DNA from 2 places in the Desemzia sp. FAM 23988 genome. Region 2 is predicted to be linked to the other one. Evidence: riboswitches for the same ligand, from Rfam matches in the RefSeq annotation. Region 2 holds a riboswitch; the other holds the start of a gene.
What was found. Region 2 has a riboswitch for S-adenosylmethionine ahead of metK (methionine adenosyltransferase). Riboswitches for the same ligand answer to the same signal wherever they lie in the genome.

Region 1 (4,477 bases), on a different contig from region 2:
TGCTTCGCCACGAGTCAAAAAAGAATACGGCATCCGGACCGGTTCAAGACGTTTTGAAATACCAAAAAACTCTAAAGTCCAAATTGTTGAGCCTCGTATGGCTTTATATATAAAAGTTAATCGGATGATTAACCAGATTTTTCAAGAGTTTGTAGCTGAAGAAGACATACATATTTATAGTATTGACGAAAGTTTTTTAGACGTGACCAAATCACACGCACTTTACGGATCAACAAAAGAAATAGCGCGAAAAATACAATTCACTATTTTTCAGCGGTTAAAACTAGTGACGGCGATTGGAATTGGTGATAATCCCTTACTAGCCAAGTTAGCGTTAGATAATGAAGCGAAAAAAAATAAGTCGCAAATAGCGGTTTGGCATTATGAAGATGTTTCAGAAAAGGTTTGGAACATTCACCCAATAACAGAAATGTGGGGAATTGGAAAAAATACAGCAAGTAATCTTTATCAATTAGGGATAGATTCTGTTTATAGACTCTCTCAGTATGATGCGAAAGCTTTGAAACGAATTCATGGTGTTATTGGAGAGCAGCTCTTTTATCACGCTCATGGGATAGATCATAGTATTATTTCTGAAAAATATATTCCAAAGGCTAAAGGATTTGGTAAAAGCCAAATCTTAAAAAGAGATTATATAAATCAATATGAAATTGAAGTAGTTATCAGAGAAATGGCTGATGAAGTTGCAGCACGGTTAAGAAAACATCATGCTGAGACAGGAGTGGTTCACCTATCTATAGGCTATTCTAGAGAGATACTAGATAAAGGATTTAGTCACCAAATGAAAATTTATCCCACCTCGTCAAATACTAAAATTATAGAATCCTGTTTGCAGATATTCAGAACCTATTATAAAAAACAACCAGTACGTCAAATAGGAATACGATGTGGGAAAATTGATTATAAAAAAGAATTGCAGTTGAATTTGTTTGAAGATGCTGAAAAAACGATTCTTGCAGAAGATTTAGAGCTAGTTGTAGATAGAATTAGAGAAAAATACGGTTTTAGCTCTATAGTCCATGCAAGTAGCCTAACTAAAGGAGGGACAGCTATCCAGCGAAGTGGACTTGTTGGTGGTCATAAAGGATAGCAAAAGATATGGAAAAATTACACGAAGTGATACAAAATTATGAAGAAAACAGGATACCTTTAGAGGAACTACAGGAATTTATGTGGGGTCTATCGGAGAGTATATTAGAAACTATACCTGAAGATAGATTAATCTATTATTTATCTTTGAGTTACAAAATAGCTGTACAAGGTAAATAAGCTAACCACGAAATTTAATAGGAAATCTGTAACTACGAGTTTAGCGACCATAGTATTGACATTTTAAAGAAATTTTGCTATTTTATATTGACAATAGAATAGCAAAACTTATTAAGAGAAAGTGGAGGGAATTGGCCCGATGATGCTTCAGCAACCGACCTTAAGGGAACGGTGCTAAATCCAACAAGTGTAAACTTGAAAAATAAGTAAAACATTCAGGCGAACACTTCTTAATTACTAAGTGGCGCTTTTTTTATTGCAAAATAATAAAAGGAGATGTTGTTGTAATGGAAGTAAGTGCAGTTGAAGTTAAAGAGTATTTTGAGGATCTTAAAAAAGTCGTATTGGATCGACAATCCTATTGGGAGGAAATTGATCCAAGGCCACATGCTGTAGGTGTTTTAATCCGTAGGAAAAGATTGTCTTGGTACGAAGAAATTCTTCCTAAAATTGAAGAAACTATTGAAATGTTAGAAGATATTAAGGATAAAAGAAATTATATTGAATAAAACCGAAGAGAAACTAGTGTACTTGTTTACAACAGTTTCTCTTTTTTATTTGTCTAGCTTAATTTTACAATTGGCGTTAAATAAATATGGACCAAGCAAAGATGATTATTTTAGAGAAAAATCCTACAAAAAATTCTTAAGAAAGCAAATCAAATCAATTGCGCCAGGAAATTATAAAAGAACTTCTGAAGGTTTATATTGTCATCATATCGCTGAAAATAAACATCTAAATTTATCTAACAAGGAGTATATTTCTAATAATAAATACCCATTTGAATTACAAAAGAAAGAGCAATTAGTTTATTGTGATCTATTCGAACACTTAATTTTGCATGCTTTAATTGCAAAAGACACAGATGGGGAATTTGGTATTCCAGGTTATGATACATACTTATATCCAATGATTTTAGAATGGTATATAGGTGGAATAAAACCTCAAAAAAGAGAATGGCTGAAGAAATGCTATGAGCGTGCTTTTTTAACACCTAGTGAAACTAGAAGTTTACTTATCAATATCAATTTGTTTCTGCCTGAAAAGTTTCAAAATAGTGGAGAAATAGTATATATTTCACCTGAAGAAAGGCAACAACAATATCTGGAAAATAAGGTGAAAAGAGAAAAAGAGTATGAAAAAGAAGCAGTAGAATGGAGAAAAAGACAGGAATTAAGAGAAAGACAAGAAAAAGAACAACGAATTAAAGAATTTTACCATATCTATCCAAATTTCAAAAAAAGGAATATCAGTTTTGATATTCCTAGAAATAAAGTGATATCTATGTTGTATGATTTAAAATATAGTGATAGTTATAAAAGTAAAAAAGAATTTGATTTAGCAATGAAACCTTTTTTAAAAGACACACTTTTAGAAGAGTTATACTTATTTATTTTCCCCAAATAAGTTCCCAGATATCCATACAAATAATAGAACGTTTAACCTTGATAAGATTTACGTCTATCTGGAAAAAATTTGATTATTAAACAAGATATTTTAGTTTCAAATAGGAATATAAAATAGAGAAGGCAGAGAATTTCAGACAAACTGAAATTCTCTGCTTTTTTTATTTTTATGGAAGTAAAGAAAACGATTCTAAGGTAATTTCAAATTATAAGCAAGATAACCATATAACCATATGTGAAAAGACCCTAAAATAATCTTTTTACATTAGCGTACATACATTATTTGATCATTTACATTCAAGCAGTTGAATTATTTGTGTGCAACTTCATGTTTGATAAATTTTAATTGTCATCTGCACAAACTTATATGATCAAAAGGATAAAAATCTTGTCCTTAAATAAAATAATTAGGGATAAAAAAACAGAATTCGAAATTAAGAACGTATATTTACATAATGAATTAGTTAGTTAGATCCAAAGTACTCTTCAGCAAAAGAGAAATATGTTGATAATTGAACTGAGGGGTGCAATAAACTGAACGTACAAAATAAAATTATTGAAATTACTAAGGTAAAACAAGTAGCAATTGAAAAACCAGTTGAATACCAAGTGAAAATAACTTCAACTTATTTGGCTTCTCAAATTGGAATAATTGAAATAGGAGACGAGGCTCATGAAGTGGTACTATTAGTTGTTTTAGATTCTCAGAATGGAATAAATGCGATACACCGTGTCTTTCAAGGTAGACTAAATTCCAATATTGCCCATCCCAGTGGAAATTTAGAACCTTCACAAGCTGATTTGTATTTTACGGAAAGAGTAGTAGAGGCAGGGAGCATATTAGGAATTGAAGTTTTGGACATATCATAGTTAGTGATAGACATTGGTTTTCTTTTAAAGATTTTGGTTTTTTCTAAATTAAATATAAGAACAATTACTTGAAGAAGGATTTGAGAAACCGAAAGGGTTATTTTTATAATAGGGAAAAAACTGAATAGCAGGTAATAAATAAGACAATTACATTTTATTGCTCTTAATATATTTTTCTTATTTTCTTTGCATTGTTGGTAGTATTTAAGATCCTATGGCCTTATTTAATAAGTTAATGGCGTTATAAACCGGTGTTCGAGATCGTTTCAGGTACTCAGTAATTTTCAAGATTTTGATGTTTTGATGGTAGTAAGACTCTATCATCACCAGTTCATCCGTGGTAATATGTGTGTAGGTCATTCGTGACGGCGCCTATGTTTTCTCTAGTTGGAATTACATTTTGAATGTATCACAAATAGCTTGTTTATTTGTCTAGACTAATTTTACAATCGGCGATATAAGAAACAGGAGGGATTACATGAAAAAGATATTATTTCTTTCTTTAATATTTTTTTTATATGGTTGTAGTAATACAGAATCTACTAGTAATGAAAAGGTCAATGAAACTCAAGTATCTACTGAGCATAGTAGTGATAAATCATCTGATTCTTTAGAAACTAGTATTGATTCAGGCGGAGTTGATGGTAAGCAGTCTTTAAATATAGGAGTAGGTGGATTTGATCCAAGTAGACCTTATGAAACAGCAGAGTTTATAAAAGAATTCTTTTATATAGAAGATGAGATTGTCTCTGACAATAGCCGAGATGATGTATCAGAGACACTTTCTATAGGTGACCATAAGAAGGTGTTAGTAGATAATGATGGGTACATATACCTTGTAGCACTGAGTAATTTATATAAAAGTGAAGTCGAGCAAGTATTTGAAGAATTAAATATCACGGATTTAAGCG
Region 2 (4,477 bases):
CGGTTTCTCAGTTGGAGCAGCATGGCTTGCCTTCACTATAGGCACCTATCCTAAGTGGAGAAACGCATTCAGTAAAAAAATGAAGTTATAGGAGTGAACCTTTTGATTGAAAATGCTTTGCGATTCAGTCATACCTTATTAATAAATACCATCAGTCCAGGAGACATTGTGGTAGACGCCACTGTTGGAAACGGAGACGATACCGTCTTACTGGCTAAATTAGTTGGTCCCTATGGTAAAGTTTACGGGTTTGATGTCCAAGAACAAGCAATTCGACAGACAAAAGAAAAACTACTCTACACCAGCCTGCTTCCTCAAGTAGAATTGTACCATCAAGGTCATGAAACAGTCGAAGATGTGTTAAATGTTGATACACCTCTAGCTGGAGCCGTTTTTAATCTTGGCTATTTGCCAAAAAGTGATAAATCGATCATCACCAAAAGTCATACTACTTTAAAAGCAATCTCAACATTGCTTCCCATGTTGAGAAAAGGAGCCTTACTGATTGTTGTCGTTTACTATGGACATGAAGGCGGAAGTGAAGAAAAAGAAGCGGTTTTGAACTTTGCTTCTCATTTGTCACAAAAAGAGTACACTGTTCTAAGATACGGTTTTGTCAATCAACAAAATCAGCCTCCTTTCTTACTCGCTATTGAAAAACGCTAATAAAAAAACGATAGGACAAATTTAATGTCCTAACGTTTTTTTTAGTGCTCCAATAATCCTTTTAATACTTCGACTTTATCTGCCTTTTCCCATGGCAAATCAATATCCGTTCTGCCAAAATGCCCATATGCTGCAGTTTGCTTGTAGATAGGTCTTTGCAAATCAAGCATTTTGATAATGCCTGCAGGTCTTAGGTCAAAATTAGCGCGAACAGCTTCGATTAAAGCTGACTCAGAAACTCTTCCTGTATCAAATGTGTCTACCGCAATAGATACGGGTTGAGCTACACCAATGGCATAAGCTAACTGAACCTCGCATTTGTCTGCTAAACCAGCAGCTACAATATTTTTAGCAATGTAGCGGGCAGCATAACTTGCTGAGCGGTCAACTTTTGTTGGATCTTTACCAGAAAAGGCTCCGCCTCCATGACGAGCATATCCACCATAAGTATCTACAATGATTTTACGTCCTGTTAATCCAGCATCTCCCTGAGGACCACCGATAACAAAACGACCAGTAGGATTAATAAAGTATTTTGTTTCTTCATCCAATAAGTTTTCGGGTATTTCATGTTCAATCACTTGATCGATCATGTCTTGTTTCAATTGTTCATACGCTACTTCAGGAGCATGTTGAGTACTGATAACCACTGTATCTACTCGAACAGGTTTATCTGTTTCATCATATTCAACCGTTACTTGTGCTTTAGCATCTGGTCTAAGATACATGATTTCTTTGTTTTTACGCAAAGCAGCAATTCTTCTTGTTAAACGATGGCTCAATGAAATAGGCAATGGCATCAGTTCAGGCGTTTCGTTTGTAGCAAAACCAAACATCAACCCTTGATCTCCAGCACCAATTTGATTCAGTTGATCATCATCCAGTTCTCTAAACTCGACTGAATCATTAACTCCTTGAGCAATATCACCTGATTGTTCATCAATTGCCACAAGAACGCCACATGTTTCAGCATCAAAACCATACTTAGCTCTTGTATACCCTATGTCTCGTACGGTATCACGTACAATTTTTTGAATATCAACATACGCAGATGTTGATATCTCTCCTGCTACTAAAACCAATCCTGTAGTAACAATCGTCTCGCAAGCTACACGAGCTGTTGAATCTTTTTCTAAAATGGCATCAAGAATTGCATCACTAATTTGATCAGCAATTTTATCCGGGTGTCCTTCTGATACGGACTCGGATGTGAATAATTTTCTTTCTGACATTAGATATCCCCCTTTGTTTTTTCGGTTACAAGGCTTCTCCACTACTAAAAGTGAATCCTATCGGGAATCCTTTTGCAAACCTTATACAGTTTATCACAATTTCTCCGAAAATGATACGCCTTATAAAAACTGAAATCTTTTTCTTTTTCCTTTTAATTTTTTTGGTATGATAGATAGGAATTAGAAGAAAGGAGCCAGTCTTTTATGCCCATAAAAAATACCATTGAAACCTTTTTATATAATCCAATAGTTTTGGTACTCTTCACTCCATTCAGCTATCTCCTGATAGGGACCCTTTATGCTGTTCAATATGTCCCATTGAATATTGGAAAATTTATCGCTTTTTATTTACTGCTTTTCGTAAATTACTGTATTGAAAATTATTTAAAAAAGCACTCGTTTCTCAATAAATCAGAACTTAAAGGTCCGTTTTATCTTATGGAATTAATGAATATCTTGTTAATAGCATTTCTCAGCTTTCAATCCCATTATTCTATTGCTTTATTAATTATCTTATATAGTTTAATCATTCATTTCCAACAAGTTCTTAAAGATAACCAGTTTCCTATTGTTGCTGTCTTGATTTTAGGAATTTTCAAAGGTGGTATGCTGACCTACTTAAGTTTCTTTATTCAAGCGCAATTTCTTCCTTTAATACTGATTGTCTGGAGTACACCATTGGTCATCTTACATTTGTTTATTGAAATCGGCAGTTATTTAGCAGAAAAAAAATCTCCTCGTGTTGCAATAGGCCAGTCTTATATATTGGTAACCCTACTGATTTTCATTTATCTAAGTACAGGACTATTTTTGTATAGTACATTTCGTATGGAGTTGTTTCTTTTTATTTTAACTCTCCCGTTAGCCATCCGTCTGGCCAGATTATTTATCACTCATAGTTGGAAAGACTCCAAATCTGTCACACTGAAAACGTTCCGGCTGTTCCAACTTCTGTATACAGTAATCTTTATTTTTGCAGAAATCCTCTATTTCGCAAATCTTTAAAACATGAATACACCCAGCAAAAATAACTTTGTTAGCATGAAGGTAGAATACCACATTCTAATGAAGGTATTTTTGCTGATTTTATATTCGAAAATTCTCTTTTTTATATTCTATTTATTTACAATTCATAATGAGCAATCAGCAAAGTATCCGTAATAACGTTTAATCCAGTATGAGAAATAAAATCTTTTTCTTCCTCATAAAACTACCGTCCTCCAAGATGTAGAACAGCTGAAATGGGAATAAGCTGATAATATGGAACTTGAGATAATAAATTTCTCCAGCATAGAGTCCAGCTAGCATAGAATGTCCAACCTATTCAAGAAACGATAGGTGCTGTCTCAGGTATCTTACTGCCCCTGCGTACGTCAAACCAACCAAAAAGAGCTGTTCACGTCATTTGACTGTGAACAGCTCTTTTTAGCATTCTGTATTTTAATGACCCGTACGGGATTCGAACCCGTGTTACCGCCGTGAAAGGGCAGTGTCTTAACCGCTTGACCAACGGGCCTGATTAATTATTTTTCTAAGAAGAATATGGGCCTAAATGGACTCGAACCATCGACCTCACGCTTATCAGGCGTGCGCTCTAACCAGCTGAGCTATAGGCCCAAAAGACATAAAAAAAGAGCGGGTGAGGAGAATCGAACTCCCATCATCAGCTTGGAAGGCTGAGGTTTTACCACTAAACTACACCCGCATTTTAGTTATGGCCCGGGACAGAGTCGAACTGCCGACACCTTGAGCTTCAATCAAGTGCTCTACCAACTGAGCTACCGGGCCAAATATTCAATTAAACGGTCTCGACGGGAATCGAACCCGCGATCTTCTGCGTGACAGGCAGACATGTTAACCCCTACACCACGAGACCAAAATCAGCTTAATTTTTCTTTCAGTGCACTGCTGCACATTGCGGGGGCAGGACTCGAACCTGCGACCTCCGGGTTATGAGCCCGACGAGCTGCCAACTGCTCTACCCCGCGATAATAAATATAAATTTCCATGACTGCTTACAGACACGATAAGGAGGATAAGGGATTCGAACCCTTGCGTGCTTTTACACACCTGACGGTTTTCAAGACCGTTCCCTTCAGCCGGACTTGGGTAATCCTCCGATATAAACAATTGTTTATTTTGAAGAGGTTTAAAACCTCATGACCCGTACGGGATTCGAACCCGTGTTACCGCCGTGAAAGGGCAGTGTCTTAACCGCTTGACCAACGGGCCAGATAACTTGATAGAAATATTATGGATTGGTGCTAAAACTAACGGAGAAGGAGGGATTTGAACCCTCGCGCCGCGTTAACGACCTACACCCTTAGCAGGGGCGCCTCTTCAGCCACTTGAGTACTTCCCCAAACCACAATTTTACTTTTTACAAACCAATAAATTAATTGGTGTAATGGGCCTAAATGGACTCGAACCATCGACCTCACGCTTATCAGGCGTGCGCTCTAACCAGCTGAGCTATAGGCCCATAAAAGCGGGTGAGGAGAATCGAACTCCCATCATCAGCTTGGAAGGCTGAGGTTTTACCACTAAACTACACCCGCATAAAACGGTCTCGACGGGAA

Region 1: another riboswitch for S-adenosylmethionine. It lies ahead of ACEN4L_RS09995 (hypothetical protein); the one in region 2 lies ahead of metK (methionine adenosyltransferase).

Annotation. Positions count from the first base shown of each region.
Region 1 is NZ_JBGQQS010000018.1:21,141-25,617, forward strand. Features, by position in the region: gene ACEN4L_RS09985 (Y-family DNA polymerase) at 1-1,111, shown strand, start outside; gene ACEN4L_RS09990 (hypothetical protein) at 1,120-1,290, shown strand; SAM riboswitch class I at 1,396-1,499, shown strand; gene ACEN4L_RS09995 (hypothetical protein) at 1,578-1,799, shown strand; gene ACEN4L_RS10000 (hypothetical protein) at 1,792-2,697, shown strand; gene ACEN4L_RS10005 (JAB domain-containing protein) at 3,306-3,566, shown strand; partial or broken gene ACEN4L_RS10010 (IS30 family transposase) at 3,740-3,926, opposite strand; gene ACEN4L_RS10015 (hypothetical protein) at 4,045-4,477, shown strand, end outside.
Region 2 is NZ_JBGQQS010000002.1:836-5,312, reverse strand. Features, by position in the region: gene ACEN4L_RS01520 (phosphatase PAP2 family protein) at 1-91, shown strand, start outside; gene ACEN4L_RS01515 (class I SAM-dependent methyltransferase) at 103-666, shown strand; gene metK (methionine adenosyltransferase) at 708-1,898, opposite strand; SMK box riboswitch at 1,896-1,982, opposite strand; gene ACEN4L_RS01505 (hypothetical protein) at 2,103-2,903, shown strand; tRNA gene ACEN4L_RS01500 (tRNA-Glu) at 3,343-3,414, opposite strand; tRNA gene ACEN4L_RS01495 (tRNA-Ile) at 3,442-3,515, opposite strand; tRNA gene ACEN4L_RS01490 (tRNA-Gly) at 3,533-3,603, opposite strand; tRNA gene ACEN4L_RS01485 (tRNA-Phe) at 3,614-3,686, opposite strand; tRNA gene ACEN4L_RS01480 (tRNA-Asp) at 3,702-3,774, opposite strand; tRNA gene ACEN4L_RS01475 (tRNA-Met) at 3,814-3,886, opposite strand; tRNA gene ACEN4L_RS01470 (tRNA-Ser) at 3,928-4,017, opposite strand; tRNA gene ACEN4L_RS01465 (tRNA-Glu) at 4,059-4,130, opposite strand; tRNA gene ACEN4L_RS01460 (tRNA-Ser) at 4,173-4,260, opposite strand; tRNA gene ACEN4L_RS01455 (tRNA-Ile) at 4,307-4,380, opposite strand; tRNA gene ACEN4L_RS01450 (tRNA-Gly) at 4,386-4,456, opposite strand; tRNA gene ACEN4L_RS01445 (tRNA-Asp) at 4,463-4,477, opposite strand, start outside.